DNA from 3 places in the Bradyrhizobium sp. USDA 3262 genome. Region 2 is predicted to be linked to each of the others. Evidence: predicted binding sites of a transcription regulator. Region 2 holds the regulator's gene; each other region holds the start of a gene.

Region 1 (7,207 bases), 3.9 Mb from region 2:
GCACGTCGCTCGAGACGGGCGCGATCCGATAGATCGCGCGCTCGCCCACGCGATTGGCGAGCGTGTCCACGAGGTCCGAGATATCAGGTGCAGTTTCCTCGACCAGTGAGCTCATGAGCTGCCTGCGCACGAGCGGCTCGGCGATGGTCGCTGCCAGCGTCATCGCTTCGATGCCGAAGCCCGGATCGATGGTCTCGATCCGGTCGCAGATCAGTCGGGTCAGGCGCTTGTTGTCCCGCACCGGCTGCGCGGTGCCGACCCGCGCGGCCTGCATGCGGTTGTCGACGCGGCGGCACAGGAGGTCCAGTCGTCGCGCGCCGAGGCCTTTGTCCTCGAGCGCGGCGCAGAGATCGATAACGAGCTTGCCGACATAGCGAGCAATCGTCTCGGCCGCGCCGATCGGCTCAGCGAAGGCGCGCCTTACCTCAACCAGATCGGGCGGTCGGATGGGTTCGATCGGTTCGGCGTCCTGGCCGAGAGCCTGGTCGAGACGCCGTCCGAGCTCTGGCCCAAACCGCAATATCAGCGGGGCGCGCGGTTGCGCCCGAATGTCGTGGACGTGCTCGAAACCGAGAACGCGCAGGTCCCCGGATATCGCGGCCGGAAGCCGCAGCGCTTCCAGCGGCAACTGGGCGATAGCGGATGCACCGTGTCCGGGCGGCGCGATGAAGGTCGGTCGCGCGACATAGCGCGCCAGCGCATGGGCCGCGCCCCAACTATCGGCGATGGCTGCGCGCGCAGCGACGCCCGACATCGCCAGCCGGCCAATGAGCGCGTCGAGCATTGCCAGCTCGCCGCCATGAAGATGGTCGGCGCCGGTCGAGTCGATGACGATGCCGTCAGGCGGGTCGGCAGCGACGATCGGCGCGAAGCGCTGCAGAATCCACAGGGCGAGACGGTCCAGCGCGTCGACGTCCGCTGCCGGATCCGCGTCCTTGATAATGAGGGCCGGCACGAGAATCTGGGCCTTGGCGACCGGCATGCCGACGCGAAGGCCGGCGGCATGCGCGGCGGCGTCCGCCGCCAGCACAACCCGCCTGCTTCCTTCGCGGCCGATCAGGACGAGCGGCGCCTCAGGCGGAGGCGCCGCGTCGCCAGCCTTCCGCCGCAGCCGGTCGGTGGACCAGGTCGGCAGGAAGAGCGAGACGACCCGTGTCATCGCATGCCTCCAACTCGAAATCTGCGCTTTCACCCGCGCGAGCGCGGATGAGTTCGACAAGCCAGCGATGTCGCCCGACACCTGGAACAGGCAGCGGCGTTGATGGCAGCACCGAGACGCGCCAGCGCGTCATCGCTGCTGTCGGCTGTCCAAAGTCCGCCGCCTCGGTCTGGCGGCGCCAGCGCCGCAACGCGATGCCGATGGTGCTTTTGCCCTCGGCCGCGAGTTGAAGCCGGCGCGAGGCTGTCATTGTGAGACGGCCCACTTCGGCGACCACGGCGCCGAGGCCGCCATGCCTCAGCCCTTCCTCCATGCAGGCCAGAACGGTCTTGTCGTCGCCGGCCTCGACATAGATTGCGCGGGCCGGCGCCAATCCGGCCTGCGCCAGCGCCGGCGCGAACAAGTCTGGCCGCGTGATGCACCACAGCACCTTGCCCTTGGTCCGCGCCGCCACGCCAGCCGCGAAGAGCGCGGCCGCAGCGCCGTCGACTGCGCCATTGCCGCCTCCCGCCACTTCGTGGAGAGCGCCGAGCGCCAGCCCGCCGCCGGGAAGGCGGGTGTCGAGATCGATGATTCCGAAGGGAAGCACCGATTTGGCGCGGCGGCCGTGGCCTTCAAGGCGGGCGATCCGCTCTCGAAGTTCGGACACGGTCAAATGGCTAGCGGGCGTGCTCATATCCGCTTGAAACGATCCCAGGTTGAGGTATGTTCTATGTTTGTTCTCATTGCAGGAAGAGTCAATGAGAGTCGAGGGCCGCGCGTAATTCGGCCCTTGTCGCTGGGCGTTTGACGGCATATGTCTTTGGCATATGCTTAGAGGTGGTCCCAATGGGTGAGCAGCGGCACGTCAGACTTTTCCGCAATGGCCGCAATCAGGCCGTTCGCATCCCGGTCGAGTTCGAACTGCCCGGCGACGAGGCGATCATGCATCGCGACGGCGAGCGGCTCGTGATCGAGCCGGTGCGCAAGCGCGGCCTCGTTGCTTTGCTCAAGTCGATGAAGCCACTCGACGAGGACTTCCCCGAGATCGAGGATCCCATTCCGACGCCGGAGCGCGTCCTGTGACGCGTTACATGCTCGACACCAATATCATCTCCGATCTCGTCAAGAATCCGCAGGGCAAGGCGGCACAGCGGATCGCAAAGGTCGGCGAGGATAACATCTGCACCAGCATTATCGTGGCAGCGGAGCTGCGTTACGGTTGCGCAAAGAGCGGTTCAAAGCGCCTGCTTAAGGCCGTCGAAGATCTACTTGGAGAAATTCCTGTGCTGCCATTTGATGTCCCGGCCGACGCCGAGTATGGCGGCATCCGCTCTGAACTGGAGGCCGCTGGGAGACCAATCGGCGGTAATGATCTTCTGATCGCCGCGCACGCATACACGACGGGCGCCACCATCGTTACGGCCAATACCGATGAGTTCAGCCGTATCCGCGGTCTTAACGTGGAGAACTGGCTCGCTTGACCCTGCCGAAGCTCGATTCTTTAAGCTCAGCCCGGCTGAACGGAACAGAATTGTGCGGCCATAGCGCCGGATTTCGCTGCTTAAGACGCGCGATCAAACGACCGAGAATCAGCATGTCCGCCTGCGCCGGACGCTCAAGCTACTGTTTGCGATAAGGTCAGAGGGGGGGCTGTTGGTCACGCGGTCGACTTTCATCGTTGATGGTCCGCTCGCACTGCGCAGCCAACGCCTTGCCGCTGCCCGCGAAGGGGCTATCGGCCGAGATATCCTGACATTCCCCCTTCTTGCGGCGCGCCTTGCGGGTGGCTTTTTGTCACCTCTTGGCACCGACGTTCTCTTTCCGGCGATTCAAAGCGCACTCGCTGATGGCGGCTTCAAGGATATCGCAAATGTAGCGGGATTGCCCGGAATGCCGCGCGCGGTGCTTCAATCATTGGATGCGATTTGGCGCGCGGACGTCGACCTGTCATCGCTTCCGAACGATATCAGTCGTCTCGCCGATCTACACCTAATCGAAACACGCATTCGGCAAGGCCTTCCGGCAGCACGGATGCTACCACGCGATCTTCGATCCACCGCAATCGAGCGCGCATCGCAAGCAAAGACGCTCCTCGGACCTGTGACGTTGGTCGGGCTTGTGTCCGTGGATCCGATCTGGCGCTCGTTGGTGAACGAACTCACGCGGTTTACAAATGTGATCTGGGAGTTGCCGTCCCAGAGCGATCATGCATGGTTCAGAGGAACAGTCCGCCCTCGCACGCCGTTCACGCCGCAAGTCTCCGCCGAAGTGAGCGCCGATCCAAAATCTGAGGTGATTGAAGCACTGCGCTGGGCGCGCGCGCTTCTGTCGTCAGGCCAGGCAAAGCCCGAAGAAATAGCAATCGCCGCTACCTCGACCCAGGACTGGGACGATCATGTTCTGGCATATGCCCGCAACGCCGGTCTTCCGGTGCACTTCTCGCACGGCGTTCCCGCTCTCAGCACGCCCGAAGGCCAGGCGTGCGCCGCGCTTGCTGACGTCCTGACGAATGGTCTCAGCCAAGAACGTGTTTGGCGTCTCATAAGGAGGCTGCCCAATCGACCGTTCCTCAACACGCTCCCGGACGACTGGTTTGCCGCTATCCCGCGAAGCGCGGGCCTTAGGGCTCTCGATCATTGGCAGCAAGCATTGTCAGCGGCGAGGATCCATCGGACAGGAGGCGATGTTGCCGAACGGATCTTGCTTCCGATCCTTGAGCTTCTTGCGCAGGGACCTGTTGCAGGACGCGAGGTCGGTCGGCGGTTGTTCAGCGGAGCAAGTTTGGCGATGTGGGACGAAGCGCTGCGAAGCGCGCCACCACATGCGATCGGTCTCTCGCTGGAGGTCTTAAAGGTGACCGACGGACGCGATCCCGCGAATAATGTCGTGTGGTGTCCGGCGTCTCATTTGGCCGCGAGCCCCCGACCTTTTACCCGCTTGCTTGGCTTGACGAGTCGGTCCTGGCCACGCTCGGAGAATGATGATCCTCTGATCCCAGACCACGTGCTCAGTCGCCGCAAACTTCGTCCCGTCACGATGGCGGAACGCGATCGGCTGAATTTCGAAGTCATCCGCGCCGGAACGCGAGGTGTCCTGGTTCTGTCACGCCCAGAACGGAGTGCAAAGGGCAGCATTCTGTCACCAAGCTCTCTGTGGCCTGCCGACGAAATCGTGCGCAAGCGCGATCGTATTCCCGAGCACGCTTTCAGCGAGCCGGATCGTCTGCTGGCGCGCCCCCAGGATGCGGGCCAACTTCAGCATGTCCGTCAAACTCAGTTGTGCTGGCGAAACTGGCACCGAGAAGGGACGCATACTGCCCACGACGGCTTGGTCGCCGCGAACCATCCTGCAATTATCGCCGCTCTCGCCCGCACGCAGTCGACAACAACGCTCCAGCGTCTATTACGTGATCCGCTCGGCTTCGTGTGGCGCCATGCTCTGGGATGGCGTTCTGTTCGCTTGGAGCCGGAACCACTCCAACTCGATCCCTTCACATTCGGCGAGCTGGTGCATGAGCTAATAAGCAGCGCCATCACGACACTTGAGCCCATACCGGGTTTTGCCCGAGCGAACGAAGAGGAAATCGCCGAGGCAATTGAAAAGGCGTCAGCTTCGGTCGTCTCATCGTGGCCACTGCAGCGTTCCGTGCCGCCACCAATTCTGTGGCGGCACACGGTTCGCGAAGCGGCACGACGCACATCCAGGGGGCTTTGCTCTGATGATCCGACACGCGCCGACACACGGAGCTGGAGTGAGGTGCCATTTGGTCAAGACAAGACCGATCTGAATGTGTGGCCATGGGATGCAACGGTCACCATCCCGATTTCAGAAGCCAGCCTTATCTATGGTGGCCGCATCGACAGGATCGACATTCGCGCCTCCGGCGATGGCGCGCAGATCACCGACTATAAGAGCGTCAAACCGCCGCCAAAGAGCCAGCGGATCGCACTTGGGCAGGGCCGCGAGCTGCAGCGGGTCCTCTATGCGATGGCGGTGCGCAAGCTTCTTCCCGAGGTCAGAACGATCGTAGCCCGACTGATTTACCTCGCCGACGATCCTGCGAGGTTCGAACTCAGAGGCGAAGAACTCGACCGCGCCATCACCGACGCCACGACGTATTTGAAGGCAGCCGCGGAAATTCTGCGCAGTGGCCGTCTCGCGCCACGGTGGGAAAAGGACACAGACTACGACGACATGCGTCTCGCGTTGCCTGCCGATCGCGAGAGCTATCTCCGCAGAAAAAACGTCGAGTTCCGAGCCGCCAATCAGACACTGAGCAAGCTTTGGAACGCGTCCACATGACCCTCGTCGATCAGGACAATCGCCGACGTGCCATGACCGATTTTACATCGGTGTTGCTGGTGGAGGCCGCGGCGGGCACGGGCAAGACCTCTCTCATGGCCGGTCGGATCGCCATGATGCTCGCGAATGGCCACGAACCCGGCGAAATCGCCGCGATCACGTTCACCGAACTCGCTGCCAGCCAGCTCGCACGTCGCATCAGGGACACGGTAGACGCGCTGCTCCTCAACGATATACCAGCATTTGTCAAACCGGTTTTGCCTGACGGGCGGCTCACGGACACTCAGCGCGCATGCCTTGCGAGCGCAGCCACGCGGCTCGACGATCTCACGGCGACCACGATTCACGGATTTTGCCAATCCATCTTGCATACTCACGGCGTGCAGGCTGCACTCGATCCCGGCGCTCGAGTCGTGGATGCGCCGGTTGCAGATGCGCTGTTCCTATCTGAGCTTTCAGCTTGGTTCTCGCGACGCCTGGCTGCAGACGCCACTGCCGACGATCCGATCGTCGTGCTCGCGCAGGAAATTCCGCTCGAGGTCGTCGAACTCGTTCGCGAACTCGCGGTCCTGCGCCGCAAACATCCCGATGCCAAACCCGTCCCACCGGTCTCGAACGCGCGCCCTGACATCAACTTTGTCCAAGCGGTTGACGATTTTGACCGATGGCAGTCGAGCGGCGAGCGTGACAGGTGGGCGCGCGGGATTGCGCAGGAGCTCCGAAAGCTCGCAGCGCGCTATACCGATACCTTCGTTGCTATTCCCGATTTTGCCGCGCTTTGGAAGCTCTGCGACGCCGGACGTTCGCGTCTCATCGACAAAGGCCTGCAACTCATCTCGTACGACGAAGCCGCACAGAGGTTCGGCGCCTATCGGGAGGAAGGAGGCGATGCGGATGCTATCGCACGGTACCAAGTCGTAAACGATGCATGGAACGAACTCGTCGGTCACATCGCGAGCTGCCTCGTTTGCACTCTGTCGTCTTCGCTGGACCAGTTGCTGGTGGGTTATCGTGACAGGAAGCGGGCGGCGGCAGTCCTCGACTTCGACGATCTTTTGCTTCATGTGCGAGATCTGGTCCGGTGTCACGACGACGTGCGGCAAGCCATTGGGCGGCGATACAAGTTCATTCTCATCGACGAGTTTCAGGACACGGACCGGGTCCAAAACGAGATTCTCTTCCTGATCGCCGCGATACCGGGACACCCAGGACCTTGGCACGAAGGCAAGCTCCGGCCCGGCTCGCTGTTCCTCGTGGGCGATCCGAAGCAGGCGATCTACCGTTTCCGCGGCGCCGACATCGAAGCCTATCAGCACTGTTGCGAGCTGATCGGAGCGCAGGATTCCGGTGCGGTCCTTGAAGTCACCGCAAACTTCAGATCGCAAAATGCAATCATCAGGCACGTCAATTCCTGCTTTGAAGATGTGTTTTCCAAGCCGTCGCAGCCCCGATACGTGGCTCTAGCGCCGACGATTCCTGATTATGATTACCCAGTTTCCTGCGTGAGCCGCTTCACCGTCGAGGTCCATACGGACGGGCGCATCTACGCGGAGATGTTCAGAGAAGCCGAGGCCGAGCGCGTTGCGGAGATTTGCACGCGCTTGATCGGCAACGTAACGATTACGCGCGCAGACAAGTCGCAATCGCCGCTAAAGCCGGGAGAAATCGCGCTGCTATCGCCGGGGCATACTGAACTCTGGCGCGGTATGAACGCGCTCTTGAACAGCGCGGCCTCGCGGTATCTTCTCAAGCAGGTCAGACGTT
Region 2 (7,207 bases):
GTGACGCCCTACGGGCTGCTCGCGAACCTCGCGGCGATGCCTGTCGTGTCAGCGGTCGTGATGCCGGCCGGCCTGCTGGGGCTCCTCGCCATGCCGTTCGGCTTCGACGGCGTGTTCTGGGCGATCATGGGCCTTGGCATCGACTGGATGATCCTGGTGACGCAATGGGTCGCCGCACTCCCGGGCGCGGTCGGCCGCATGGCGGCGTTCGGGATCGGGCCGCTGATCGCAGCGAGCGCCGGCATCATCCTGCTCGGGCTGCTGCGCACGCCGCTGCGCTGGTCTGGCGCCGTGCTGCTCGTGATGGCGTCGGTTTGGGCGCTCAGAGTGCCGCAGCCGGACGTGCTGGTCTCCGGCGACGGCCGCAACGTCGCGGTGCGCGGCGGTGACGGGCGGCTGCATTTGATGCACAGCGCCAAGGATGCGTTCCTGGTCAAGGAGTGGCTGGCGGCGGACGCCGACGCGCGGACCGCCACCGATGCGTCGCTCGGCGAGGGCGTCTCCTGCGATGCCGGCGGCTGCGTGGCCCAGGGACCTGGCGGCGCCTTCGTCGCGCTCGCGATCCGGCCGGAGGCGCTGGCGGACGACTGCGAGCGCGCAGGCCTGATCGTGACGGCGCGGCCGGCGCCGCAGGGCTGCGCGGCATCGGTGATCGATGCCGAGCGGCTGCGCCGCCACGGCGCGCTGGTGCTGCGACGGATCAGGGACGGCTATGCCGTCGATGCGGTGAAGCCCGGCGGGATCGACCGGCCATGGTCGCCGGCGGTTCCGGGCGACGGCGAGAGCGAGACCACGCTGCGCGCGCCCGGCGCCGCGCCGCGGCCTGCCGTGGACGCGACGCCGGCCGAGACCGATCTGCAGGGCGATGATTAGCGGTGGTCCGGTGAGGGGCCGCTCGGCAGCTCGAACAGGCCGAGATGGTATTCGTCGGAATCGGGGCCGGCGTCGGGCTTCTTGACGAGGGTGAAGGAAGCCTCGGGAAATTGCTCCCAGACTTTCAGGTCGTCGGCCGTCACCGTCAGCCAACCGAACCGGAACATGTAGCGGCCCGGTTCCGTGACGCGTCCAGCCTTTTGCCATGTGACCTTATCGACCACCGCGCACGTCCTCCGTGCCCGATGATGCGCCAAGGCGCCGGCCGACGCAAATCTCCCCATGCGCCCCGGAAGCGGAAGTCCGGGGTCGCCCGAAATTGCTTAGGTCATTCGCCGCCGAACAGCTCATTCCGCGGCGACGATGCGCTCAACCCAAAAACAGCGTTGCGAATGCGGAGGGCCGCCGCTCCACAACCTTCGGCTTCTGCTCGACCGGCGGATGCAGCGCCGGCAATTGCAGCACGCTGACGCGCTGTCCCTCGACCAGCTGGGTCACCAGGACATGGCTGCCGTCGGGGAATTCGACCGCGTCATGATGCCGATCGGGCACGTCGGGCTCGACTTCGTTGAACACGCCGACGCGATAGTTCAGCGTCTTGGTCCAGATCCAGCGGCTGTCGTAGCGAACGTTCTCGGCGAAAGCGAGCTCGGTGCCCGGCAGCATGCAGACCGCGACAGTGGGATCGTTCTCCGAAGCAAAGCCGCGGGTCGACGTGCCGCGGAACGTCGTCGTGATCAGCGTCTCTCCGACAATGGCGGGGCGCGATGCCACGGCGTGCAGACTATAGTCACACATCGGATGGCTCCTCATTTCGAGGTAGCGACCCGTGCCTCTCCTTGAGGCATTAGGGCCTCTACCAGAGTGGACGATAGCGAACGAGCTTCTGCTCGTTTCTGGGCGATTGTACGACTGGTCCGAGACCGCCTCCGATCACAAACACGCGACGCTGCGCGAGAGGTATCGGAGCGCATCGGGCAGGCCGTACGCTACACTATCATGCAAGGAACGATCCGACGTGTTGCTCGTTCCCGGCCGCCGCAAGTATTTGCAATTCAGTATTTGCGATAAAGGCCGATCAGCTTGCCCTGGATGCGGACCCGGTTCGGCGGCAGGATGCGCACTTCATAGGCGGTGTTGGCCGGCTCGAGTGCGATCGATGCGCCGCGGCGGCGGAAGCGCTTCAGGGTGGCTTCCTCCTCGTCGATCAGCGCCACCACGATGTCGCCGGTATTGGCGACGTCGTTGCGCTGGATCAGCGCCATGTCGCCGTCGAGGATGCCGGCATCGACCATCGAGTCGCCGCGCACTTCGAGCGCATAGTGCTCGCCGGCGCCGAGCATGTCGGGCGGCACGCTGATGGTGTGGCTGCGGGTCTGCAGCGCCTCGATCGGCGTACCGGCGGCGATCCGGCCCATCACGGGGACCGCGACCGGACGGTTGCCGTCGTCCTCGGCGATCGGCGGCGTGCTGGCGCGCCGGCCGAGGGTGCCTTCGATGACGCTGGGCGTGAAGCCGCGGCGGCCGTTGCCCCCGCCGGCCGAGAGTTCGGGCAGCTTGATGACCTCGATGGCGCGGGCGCGGTTCGGCAGGCGGCGGATGAAGCCGCGCTCCTCCAGCGCAGTGATCAGGCGGTGGATACCGGACTTCGAGCGCAGGTCGAGCGCATCCTTCATCTCGTCGAAGGAGGGCGGTACGCCGGCCTCTTTCAGACGTTCATTGATGAAACGCAGAAGTTCGTACTGTTTGCGCGTGAGCATCTCGAGTATCCCCCGGTTGATAGCGTCGTTCGATTCCGAGACTCTTCTGGTGGGGCCTGCAGGCGGGGCCTGACCTCAGGAGCATGTGCTCGTTGCACCTGCTTCCACCCGGCTTCCCGATTGTAGACACCAGTACTCGAAACAAATCATGAACGGACACTATATGTTCGATATGTGTTCCGCAACCACTTAATTTCCGGTGAACGGATCAGGCAACGCACAAGCGGCGGGGCGCAAAAACCCTATTCGGGCAGTGTCAGGATCTCGCATTCGCTGCCTTTGACGGCCGCAGCCGCGAACGGCGGACGCACGAGAAGTGCCCGTGCCGCAGCGAGATTCCCGAGCAGCGACGAGTCCTGCTGCGTCACCGGCGTCGCGATCAGCGTGCCGTCCTCGCGCGCTTCGAGCCGTGCACGCAGATAGTCCTCGCGCTGGTCGTTGGCGGCGAGGTCGCGGCCGAGCAGGGCGCTCGTGCGGCGATGATGGATCACTTCCCGGCCGCTCAGCGCCCGAATCAACGGCACCAGGAACAGGAAGGCGCAGACATAGGACGACACCGGATTGCCGGGCAGGCCGATCACCCGCATCGCATCGAGCCAGCCATGCATCATCGGCTTGCCGGGCCGCATCGCAATCCGCCAGAACGTCATGTCGACGCCCTCGGCTTCCAGCGACCGCTTGACGAGATCGTGGTCGCCGACCGAGGCGCCGCCTGTCGTGATGAGGACGTCGGCGCCGGCCTCGCGCGCCCGGCGAATGCCGGCCGTGGTCGCCTCCACCGTGTCGGCGGCAACGCCGAGGTCGACGGTCTCGGCGCCCTCGGCGCGCGCCAGCGCCCGCAGCGCGTAGCCGTTGGAATAGACGATCTGGCCGGGGCCGGGCCGCGAGCCCGGCATCACCAGCTCGTCGCCGGTCGCCAGCACCGCGACCTTCGGGCGGCGGCGCACCGCAAGTTCCGGATAGTTCATGGCGGCCGCCAGCGACAGCGCGCGGTCGGACAGGCGGCTGCCGCCGCTGAGCAGCACCTCGCCCGCGCGGAAGTCGACCCCGGCCGGGCGGATGTGCCGTCCGACGCTGGCGGCCTCCGTGATCGTGATGTGGTCGCCGTCGACGGTGGTGTCTTCCTGGATGATCACCGCGTCGGCGCCATTGGGGATCACGCCGCCGGTGAAGATCCGCACCGCCTCGCCGGCGCCGACCGTCCGCTCGAACGGCCGGCCGGCGGCGACTTCGCCGATCACCTTGAGCCGGGCCTTTAGATCAGCCGCATCGGCGGCGCGCACCGCATAGCCGTCCATCGCCGACATCGGCTGCGGCGGCTGGGTGCGCAGCGCGGCGAGGTCGTGCGCCAGGGTGCGGTGGTAGGCGGCATCGAGCGCGATCATCTCCTCCGGCAGCGGTTCGGCGCCGGCGAGGACGGCGGACAGGGCATCGGCAACCGGCATCAGGGCCACGCTCAGAGCTCCTCAATTCCTCATGTTCAAATACCAAGTGCGGTCAAAGCCCTTGCCACGTCATCCGTCGACGTCACGTGGATAGCATGAAGGCCGCGCGCCCGCGCACCTTCGATATTGGCGGCCAGGTCGTCGAAAAACAGGATCCGCGACGCCGGCACGCCGATGGCTTTTACCACATGATCGTAGGCCTCGGCGTCGGGTTTGCGGAAGCCGATGCTCGAGGACAGGAAGACGTTGCGGAAATGGCTGAGCAGCTCGGCATGGGTGACCGAGAAATGCGCGACATGGGCCGGATTGGTGTTGGAGAAGGCGTAGAGCGGCATCCGCTCGGCGGCCGCCGCGAGCAGCGGGGCGATGCCCGGCATCTCGCCGGTGAAGATCGCGTTCCAGCCTTCGAGGAACTGGGCGTCCGTGATGTCGATGCCGAGCGTCAGGCGCAGGCTTTCGAAGAACGCCGCGTCGTCGATCCGACCGATCTCGTGATGCTTGAAACTGTCGTCGACGACAAAGCGGGTGGCGAGCTCGGCGGGCGCACAGCCGGCATGCTGCGCCCAGTGCGCCATCACCTTCTCAAAGTTGATGTCGAGCACGACGCGGCCGATATCGAACAGCAGCACGTCGACGGAGTTGGGAGAGAATTGCGAGGTCATTGCATGAAACCGTGTACGAGAATTGCGGACAGGCGGCAATGTCCTCGATTTCAGTGACGGGTGTGTGGATTGTACGTGGCGTTGCATTCATCGCGAGACTGTGCCCGCGCGCACCACCGTCGTCCCGGCGAAGGCCGGGACCCATACGCCGCAGCGGGTGTTGAGAACGGGACGCGTGTCGTCCCAGCATCGTTCAACAATCAGCATTTGTGGTTATGGGTCCCTGCTCCCGTGCGCAATTGCGCACTAGGCAGGGACGACACCCAATATAAGTCGTCGTTTGTGGGTCGGGCAACTCAGTGGCACGCGCCAGCTTTCAGCGCACCAAGCGACTTGATGCTTGCCGGCGGCTTGATGCCAGCCGGCGGCTTGGTGCCCGCCGGACGTGGCTCTCACAGCCTGGACAGCGCCAGGCCGAGGTAACCGATCAGCGCACCGGTGCTGAGAATGATGACGACGAGCGCCTGTTCCGAGCGTGCTTGCAAGGTTTTCCGGGTCACGGCGTTGGACGCTCCGTCTTCGAGATCATGCGGTCCAACGAACAGCATCAATTTCCGTTCCGGTCCTTCCCCCGGGAACCTTCACGACCTGCCGAGTGACGCGAATGCGGCTGGGCCGCCTATGAGGGCGGCGCGATCCCCGGAACGGGGAAAGCGCGGCACATCTCGACGCTGTTCGACCTCAGTCGCTTGACGACCGCTGCATCTCCCTTCGATCGGAGGGACTCCACAATGAGTTCGGCGATGAGGCGCATTTCGGGCTCGCCCATGCCGCGCGTGGTCGCCGCCGGCGTCCCGAGGCGAATGCCGCTCGGCTTGAGCGGCGGACGCGGATCGTCGGGAATGATCTGCTTGTTTGCGGTGATCCCCACGGTGTCGAGGATGTTCTCGGCCGCACCGCCGTCCACGCCGACGCTGGCCACCGTATCCACAACCATCATGTGATTGTCGGTTCCGCCGGTGATCAACGTCATGCCGCGTTCCATCAACGCTTCGGCCAGGACCTTCGCGTTGCGCATGACCAGCCTTGCATAGGCCTGAAAATCGGACGTCGAAGCCTTCTTCAGCGTGACCGCGGTTCCGGCCACAACGTTCATGTGCGGACCTCCCTGCAATCCCGGGAACACCGACGCGTCGATCTTGCCGGCGAACTCCCGGCGACAGAGAACGATGCCGCCGCGCGGCCCGCGAAGCGTCTTGTGCGATGTCGTCGTCATCACGTCGAAACCCGCATCGAGCGGATTGCGCAAGGCGTTGCCGGCGATCAGGCCGCCGTAATGGCTGACGTCGGCCATGGTCAGTGCACCCACCTCACCGGCGATGCTCTTGAAGGACGCATAATCCAGATCGCGCGGATAAGAGCTGTAGCCGCACAGCACCAGCTTCGGGCGGACGTGCCGGGCCATGGCGCGGAGCTCATCGAAATCGATGGCGCCGCCGTTTGACGGCTGCGTCTTGTAGCGGGCGAAGTTGAAGAGCCGCCCCATGTGCGACACGGGCGCGCCATGGGTGAGATGGCCGCCGTGTGACAGGTCCATCGCCAATATCGTATCGCCGGGCTGCAGCAGGCCGAGATACACGGCCTGGTTCATTGGCGATCCGGACAGAGGCTGAACGTTGGCATGTTCGGCGCGGAACAGCGCGCACGCTCGCTGTCGGGCAAGGTTCTCTATCTGGTCGGTAAATTCCTGGCCGCCGTAATAGCGGCGTCCCGGATAGCCCTCGGAATACTTGTTGGTGAACACCGATCCGAGCAGCTCGAGAACCTCGGGATAGGTGTAGTTCTCCGACGGAATCAGCTCGACGCCGTCTTGCTGGCGGCGCTCTTCGCCCTCGAGCGCAAGGGCAACTTCGGAATCGTTGAGGTGGAGTTCATTGCGGAATGACGGCATGGTCCGGGCTCCCTAAGACGCTGGATCATCAGCTGAACGGGTTGCCCAGGCGAACGGCCATAGAACCCTTCGCGCTTCACCGTGGTCAATTCCACGTAAGCTCGCCAGTCGCGCGAGGGGCGAATGAGCCTGCGAGCTCATCGCGAGCAGAAGGCTATTCAATCCTCGGCGGTCCCGCAAGGGTTCCATAGCTGGCAGGGTTCCATAGCTGGCGTCGCCGGGAGGCTGACTGTGTAGCAGTAGCACCCGCGAATCTATTCCTTGACGAAAATGTGGGACTTTATCTTCCACTGCCCGTCGGGTTGGCGTTCAAGCAGTCTCACGGTGCTGCCAGAAATTGGCGCCGCCTTCTCATTTACCACTAGCGTGGCCGTGAAATGCGAGGTGGTGTAGGCGTAGTTTCCCATGGACAACACATCGACCAGCTCAACCTTGTGCTCTCTGACGCTTCTTCCCCGCCCGGCAAAGAAACTACGGATTGCCAAAGGGCCGGTGACCGGCTGCGCACCGGGCGGCATCAATCTGCCGTCAGCGGTATACAATGGAAGTAGGGCATCGAAGTCTGCGTTGTTGATG
Region 3 (7,207 bases), 4.7 Mb from region 2:
GGCCTCGCCGGTATCGGCCGCGACGAGCGGGATCGACACCTCGAAGGTCGAGCCTGCGCCCGGCGTGCTTGCGAGCGTGATGCGGCCGCCCATCCGCTTGACGATGCGGTCGCTGATCGAGAGGCCGAGGCCGGTGCCGCCATAGCTGCGCGCGATCCGATCGTCGGCCTGCTCGAACTCCCGGAAAATACGCTGCTGCGCTTCCGGCGCGATGCCGATGCCGGTGTCGCGAACCAGGAAGCTGATTTCGTTCGGCCAGATGCCGGGCTCGACGATCAGCGCCACGCCACCGGTCGCGGTGAACTTGATGGCGTTGCCGGCGAGATTGAGCAGCACCTGACGCAGCCGCGCGGCGTCGCCGGTCACCTGCATCGGCAGCCGTTCGTCGACATAGGCGGCGATCTCGATGCCCTTGGTCTGCGCGCGCGGCGCCAGCAGCTCGGTGATGTCCTCGATCAGGCCGGACAGCGCGAAGGCGCGGTGTTCGAGATCGATCTTGCCTGCCTCGATCTTGGAATAATCGAGCAGCTCCTCGATCAGCGCGAGCAGCGCGTCGCCGGACGTCTTGACCGCCTTGACGTAGGTCATCTGCTCCGGCGTCAGCTGCGTATCCATCAGCAATCCGCTCATGCCGATGATGCCGTTCAGCGGGGTGCGGATCTCGTGGCTCGCCATCGCAAGGAAGCGCGACTTGGCGCGGTTGGCGGCGTCGGCCTGATCGCGCGCTTCGGCGAGCGCGTGCTCGCTCTCGGTGCGGTCGGTGACGTCGCGGCCGACGCTCTGCATCTCCGCCGGCGCGCCGGCATCGTTGCGCACGAGGCCTTCACGCCAGGCGATCCAGCGCGGCCCGAGCGGTCCCTCGATCTTCTGGTCGTAGACCCGCGTGCCGTTGGATTCGAGCGCGGTGTCGCCTTGTTCAAGCACCTTCAGCGTTGCGGTGCTGCCGATCAATTCGCTGCGGGAAATCTGCGCCAGCTCGCAATAGGCATCGTTGGCATAGGTGATGAGCCCGTTGAGGTCGCGCAGTACGATCAAATCGTCCTGCGCCTCGAACAGGGTGGAGGCGCGCTGCTCGGCCTCCTGCAGTTCCCAGTTGCGGTCGGCCATCGCTTCATTGTGCATGGCGATGGTGCGCAGCCGCTTGCGCATCAGCCGCAGCCGGATGCCGAGCGTCACGATCCAAAGGCAGGCGAGCGCGAACAGGAAGCTGACCCCGATCGCGAATGCATTGGGATCGTAGCCGCTCTGTTGCGAGAGCGCGCCCGAAATGAACCCGAAGGCGCTCCCGAACGCGACGGAGAAGATCGTGAACGAACGGACGATCGTCGCGACCCAGGAATGGCGCCGGAGGAAGCGGCGAAGGCGCAACTTGATCCGGAAGAAACGCCCCATCAATGGTGACCCTGAAACAGCTTGATCTGGCGCTGACGATGCGTCGGCCAGCTTGCAAAGTGCTTGAAATTGGTGGCCATTTCGCGCTGCCCTCAGAACAAGGTTAGCGGGGGGTTAACTCTGCCATGACCCGGTTCGGAACGCGCGCGTCAGGCGCGGGCGATGCGGCTTCGAGGCGGCGGTGTCCGCCGCGGGCGCTGACGATCAGGGCCGCGGCATCGCGCACCGAGAACGTCTTCGACTGCACGAAGACACGGTAGTCGGACGGACCGTCATCATGCGTCAGATAGATGACGGGGCCGGTTGCCGAGGCGTCGCTGGAAATCCCGATCAGCTGCGCCGCCGCGCTGCGCTCGCAGGCGCCGGCCTCGGCATCGTCGATGTCGTCGATCACGGTGAAGTCGGCGGCGTCGGCGCTGTCGGCGATCTGGACCCGAACGGTGGCCTGGCCGGGGTCGTCAGTGAAGCTGACGTGAAGCTGCGCCAGCCAGGGGATCGATGCGATCTGCATCGTGGCGCCACCCACCTCGATGCAGGGCCGCGGGCCCGGCAGGAACTCGGCGCGGGCAAGGACCGCGGCCACGGCAAGGGGGACCACCGAGGTCAAAATCTTCAAACGCAACATGACACAACTCGCTCGACCCAAGCTTGCCGCCGATCGCGGTGCTTATGGTTTGCGGAGCGTAAACAAAACTCGTTACCGCCGCGTTGACGCGGGGCATTGCGGCACGAATCGGGACAGGGCTTCAGTTAGGTCAGGCGGCGCGGCGCAAATCGTCGGCCAATGCACGATAGGACAGCGCTTCGGCGAGGTGCAGCCGGCCGATCGTGTCGGCGCCGTCGAGATCGGCAAGCGTGCGCGCCACCCGCAGCACGCGGTGATAGCCGCGCGCGGTGAGGTGCATGGTGTCGGCGGCCTCGCGCAGCAGCTTCTGTCCATGCGCGTCGGGCTGCGCGATGGTCTCCAGCAGCGAGCTCGGCGCTTCCGCATTGGTGCGGACATGCGGCATGCCGGCCGCCGCATAGCGCGCGAGCTGGATGTCGCGCGCGGCCGCGACGCGGGCGGCAACCTCGGCCGAGCCCTCCGCCGGCGGCGGCAGGATCAGATCGGCCGCGGTCACGGCGGGCACCTCGATCCGCAGATCGATGCGATCCATCAGCGGGCCGGAGATCCGCATCTGGTAGTCGGCGGTGCAGCGGTCGAGCCGGCCGCGCTTGCAGGAATAGCCGGGTTCATAGGCATGGCCGCAGCGGCACGGGTTCATGGCCGCGACCAGCATGAAGCGCGCCGGATAGGTGACGCGGTGGTTGGCCCTGCTCACCGAAACCTCGCCGTTCTCCAGCGGCTGGCGCAGCGAATCCAGCACGCGCGGATCGAACTCCGGCAGTTCGTCGAGGAACAGCACGCCCTGGTGCGCGAGCGAGATCTCGCCGGGCTTGGCGCGCATGCCGCCGCCGGTCAGCGCGGCCATGCTGGCGGAATGATGCGGGCTGCGGAACGGGCGTCGCGCGGTCAAGGCGCCGTCGCGGATCTCGCCGGCAACCGAGGCGATCATCGAGACTTCGAGCAGCTCCGACGGCGACAGCGGCGGCAGGATCGAGGGCAGTCGCGCCGCCAGCATCGATTTGCCGGCGCCGGGCGATCCGATCATCAACAGATGATGACCGCCGGCGGCGGCGATCTCAAGCGCGCGTTTCGCGCTCTCCTGGCCCTTGATGTCGCGCAGGTCCAGAAGCGTTTCCTCGCGCGCCTCGTTCTGGTCTTGCACCTTCGGCTGCGGGCGCGACAGCACCTGCGTGCCCTTGAAGTGGTTGGCGATCTGGATCAGCGAGTGTGCCGCGATGATCTGGATGTCCGGACTGGCCCAGGCGGCTTCCGAGCCGCAGGCGGCCGGGCAGATCAATCCCTCGTCGCGCGAATTGGCGCCGATTGCCGCGGGCAGCACACCCGCCACCGGCGCGAGCGAGCCGTCGAGCCCGAGCTCGCCGAGCACGGTGAAGCCGTTCAGCGCATCCGGCGGGATCGCGCCGATCGCCGCCATCAGGCCGAGCGCGATCGGCAGGTCGTAATGGCTGCCCTCCTTGGGCAGGTCGGCCGGTGCGAGGTTGACGGTGATGCGGCGGGCGGGAAGCGCGAGGCCGGAGGCGATCAGCGCCGAACGCACGCGTTCGCGGGCTTCCGACACCGCCTTGTCGGGCAGGCCGACGATCGCGAACGCCGGCAATCCCGGCGCGACCTGCACCTGCACGTCGACCGCGCGGGCCTCGATCCCCTCGAATGCGACGGTGGAAACGCGTTGGACCATGCTGCCCCTATCTTCCGCAATCGAGGGTAGCGGAACCGGGCGACGAGCGCAAGAACATTACAGGAACATTCGGGTCGGCTGGCTCGGCTCGTCCGGTACCAAGTCACCACGCGGCGCATCCGCTTCGGGCCGGTGCGGAAGCGTTAGGCGTCGCTCGCGATGACGCGCGCTTCGCGCGATCGAACACAGCTCGCGCCGTCGACAACTGCAGGAATCATTCTCAAGAATCATTCCAGCACGACGAGCATCGCGCGCTTATTGTCGCAGCGCGTCGTCGATTTCCTTGCTGTTTCAGCGATCGCACACGGATCGCGCGCGCAGTCTCGATCTATTCCAACTGCCGAGGTCTGTACTCGCGAGCCCCGCGCTGTAGAGCCGGATCACAAATCCATCCAGGCTGATATCAGGGGCGCCTTCGCGTGATCGATCGACTTGCTTCGCATTCCACCTATCAACATCCAGCGCTGCGAACGATCGGTCTATGTACCGCCGCCGTCCTTGCCGCAGGAGTCACGATCGAACGTGCTGACGCGCAATCGGAACTACCGCCGGTGAGCGTGGACGCGCCTCAGCAGCGCGCGATCACTACGAACGCAGAACCGGTTCGTCGTCCGGTGACCGCACGCACGAGCCGCGCCAACCGCGCGGCTCGATCCCAGCAGGCGACGCCGCCAGCGGCGGCACGATCCGGTGCCGGCGCCGGCGAGCGCGCCGGCGGTCCGGTGGTCGGGTTCGTTGCCACGCGTTCGGGCACGGCGACCAAGACCGACACGCCGCTGATCGAAATCCCGCAATCGATCTCGGTCGTCACCACGGAGCAGATCAGGAACCAGGGTGCGGAATCGGTGGGCGCGGCATTGCGCTACACCGCAGGCGTCAGCGGTGACGTGAATGGCGGCTCGGACACCCGCTTCGGCGGTCTGCAGATCCGCGGCTTCGACATGACGATGCCGGGCCTCTATCTCGACGGCTTGTGGCTGCCGAGCAGCAACTATGTGCACTTCCTCGGGCTCGATCCGTACGGGGCCGAGCGCCTCGAGGTCCTGAAGGGGCCGTCCTCGGCGATGTTCGGCGGCAGCGGCACCGGCGGCATCCTCAACTATGTCAGCAAGCTGCCGACCGCGCGCGAGTTCGGGGAAGTGTCGCTGTCCGGCGGCAGCTTCAACCGCTATCAGGGCGAGTTCGATATCGGCGGCCGCGCCAACAAGGAAGGGACGGTGCTGTGGCGCCTGACCGGCGTCGCGCGCGATGGCGAGACCCAGGTCGACTACACCAAGGACAATCGCGTCTTCATCGCGCCCGCCGTCACCGTGAAGCCGAACGAGGACACCACGATCACCTTCCTCGCGAACTACCAGAAGGAACGCACCGGCTGGGGCCTGCAATTCCTGCCGCCGTCAGGCACCGTCTGGGCCAATAACGGCCGCTACATTCCGAACACGCGCTTCGTCGGCGAGCCCGGCTTCAACCAGTTCGACACCGAGCAATCCTCGGTCGGCTACATGCTGTCGCACGACTTCAACGAGGCGCTGACCTTCCGCCAAAACCTGCGCTATTCGTGGATGCACAACGAGCAGAAGAGCTTCTACGGCACCGGCTATGCATCGGCGGCCGACGAAGCCGCGGGCCTATTGTCGCGCGGCGGCGCCGGCGGCAGCTCGACGATCGATTCTTTTGCGGTGGACAACCAGCTGCAGGGCAAGTTTGTCACCGGCATGCTGAGCCACACGACGCTGTTCGGCGTCGATTACCGCAACACCTCGTTCCGCGACATGGCCTCCAGCTACAGCACCGGCAAGCTCAACGTCTTCGCGCCGGTCTATACCAACAGCTGGACGAACAACGGGCCGTATGACGACACCGGCATCAAGCAGTCGCAGGCCGGCCTCTATCTGCAGGACCAGATCAGGCTCGGCCGGCTGTCGTTCCTGCTTGGCGGGCGGCAGGATTTCGTCACCACCGACCTCGACAACAATCTCGCGAAGACGTCGACGTCGACAGACGCCTCGGCATTCACCGGCCGGGCCGCCGTCATGTACAATTTCGACAACGGCATCGCGCCCTATTTCAGCTATTCGGAATCATTCCTGCCGGTGCTGAGCATCAACGCCGCCGGCGAGCTGCTGAAGCCGGAAAGCGGTGTGCAGTACGAAGTCGGCGTCAAATACCAGCCGGTCGGCATCAATGCGCTGATCACGCTGGCCGCCTTCGACCTGACCCGATCCAACGTCGTTACCTACGCCCCGCCGTCCTATTTCGCGGAGCAGACCGGCGAGGTCAGGTCGCGCGGCATCGAGCTCGAAGGCACCGCGACGCTTGTCGAGGGCGTCAATATCCGCGGCGGCTACGCCTATGTCGACGCGGTCGTCACCAAGGATCCCGTCAATGTCGGCAAGGCACCGACCACGGTCCCGCTCAACCGCTTCTCGCTGTGGGGCGATTACACCGTTCAGGGTGGCCCGCTCGCCGGCGTCCAGTTCGGGGCCGGCGTCCGCTATGTCGGATCGACGTTCGGCGACGACGCCAACACCTTCAAGGTGGGGGCATCGACGGTCGTCGATGCGCTCGTCGCCTATACCAGGGACAATTATCGCCTCTCGCTCAACGTCACCAACCTCGCCGACAAGCGCTACGTGGCAGCCTGCTACGGCAACACCAGCTGCTTCTACGCGGAGGGTCGCAAGGCGATCGCGAAGCTGACCTATCGCTGGTGATCACCCCGAACAACCTGCTGAAATCCCCATGAGACCCATCTTCGGACGACTGCATCGCTGGGCGGGTCTTCTCACCGCGGCCTTCCTGTTCTTCTCGGGCGTCACCGGCGCGATCATCTCGTGGGACCATGAGATCGACGATGTGCTCAACAGGAAGCTGTTCGAGGTGACGAGCTCCGGACCGGCGATCCCGTCGGTCGAACTCGCCCGGCTGATCGAGCAGCGCGATCATCGCGCCCGCGTCGTCCACATGTTCATGACCGCGGAGAAAGGCGAGTCGCTGTGGTTCTTCGTGCTGCCGCGGATCGATCCGGCGACCGGCAAACGTTACACGCTCGACTACAACCAGGTCTTCCTGGATCCCAACACCGGCGCCGAGCTCGGACGCCGCTATTGGGGCGCGGTCTGGCCGGTGACCCGCGAAAACTTCGTCTCGTTCCTCTACAAACTGCACTACACGATGCATATCCCCGAATTCTGGGGCAGCGATCGCTGGGGCATGCGCTTCCTCGGCATCATCGCCGTCATCTGGACGATCGATTGTTTCGTCGGCTTTTACCTGACCCTGCCGTCGCGGCGGCGCGCAAGGGCGGAGCGGGCGTCGGCGATATCGGGCCCGCGCGGCAAGGGTTTCTGGACCCGCTGGGCGCCGGCCTGGAAGATCAAGACCTCAGGCAGCGCCTATCGAATCAATTTCGACATTCATCGTGCCTTCAGCCTGTGGACCTGGGCCTTGCTGTTCGTGATTGCATTCACGGCATTCTCGCTGAACCTCTATTTCGAGGTGTTCTCGCC

What was found. Region 2 encodes LexA, which represses DNA repair genes until DNA is damaged. Its sites were predicted from a motif close to TGTTCNNNNTGTGTTCNG; they were not measured.
Region 1: the regulator LexA is predicted to act here: its motif matches at 1,866-1,883, upstream of ACVWYP_RS08805 (ImuA family protein).
Region 3: the regulator LexA is predicted to act here: its motif matches at 3,749-3,766, upstream of ACVWYP_RS05120 (YifB family Mg chelatase-like AAA ATPase).

The regions. Positions count from the first base shown of each region.
Region 1 is NZ_JBSSCT010000001.1:1,898,347-1,905,553, forward strand. It holds gene ACVWYP_RS08800 (Y-family DNA polymerase) at 1-1,159, opposite strand, end outside; gene ACVWYP_RS08805 (ImuA family protein) at 1,074-1,835, opposite strand; gene ACVWYP_RS08810 (antitoxin) at 1,988-2,224, shown strand; gene ACVWYP_RS08815 (PIN domain-containing protein) at 2,233-2,622, shown strand; gene ACVWYP_RS08820 (PD-(D/E)XK nuclease family protein) at 2,795-5,443, shown strand; gene ACVWYP_RS08825 (UvrD-helicase domain-containing protein) at 5,440-7,207, shown strand, end outside.
Region 2 is NZ_JBSSCT010000001.1:5,786,081-5,793,287, reverse strand. It holds partial or broken gene ACVWYP_RS27135 (ComEC/Rec2 family competence protein) at 1-873, shown strand, start outside; gene ACVWYP_RS27130 (hypothetical protein) at 870-1,097, opposite strand; gene ACVWYP_RS27125 (hypothetical protein) at 1,243-1,671, opposite strand; gene lexA (transcriptional repressor LexA) at 1,929-2,633, opposite strand; gene ACVWYP_RS27115 (molybdopterin molybdotransferase MoeA) at 2,876-4,087, opposite strand; gene ACVWYP_RS27110 (HAD family hydrolase) at 4,114-4,740, opposite strand; gene ACVWYP_RS27105 (hypothetical protein) at 5,133-5,288, opposite strand; gene ACVWYP_RS27100 (serine hydroxymethyltransferase) at 5,360-6,631, opposite strand; ZMP/ZTP riboswitch at 6,668-6,753, opposite strand; gene ACVWYP_RS27095 (YybH family protein) at 6,886-7,207, opposite strand, start outside.
Region 3 is NZ_JBSSCT010000001.1:1,098,701-1,105,907, reverse strand. It holds gene ACVWYP_RS05130 (PAS domain-containing hybrid sensor histidine kinase/response regulator) at 1-1,392, opposite strand, end outside; gene ACVWYP_RS05125 (hypothetical protein) at 1,496-2,017, opposite strand; gene ACVWYP_RS05120 (YifB family Mg chelatase-like AAA ATPase) at 2,148-3,698, opposite strand; gene ACVWYP_RS05115 (TonB-dependent siderophore receptor) at 4,421-6,412, shown strand; gene fsrB (siderophore utilization protein FsrB) at 6,441-7,207, shown strand, end outside.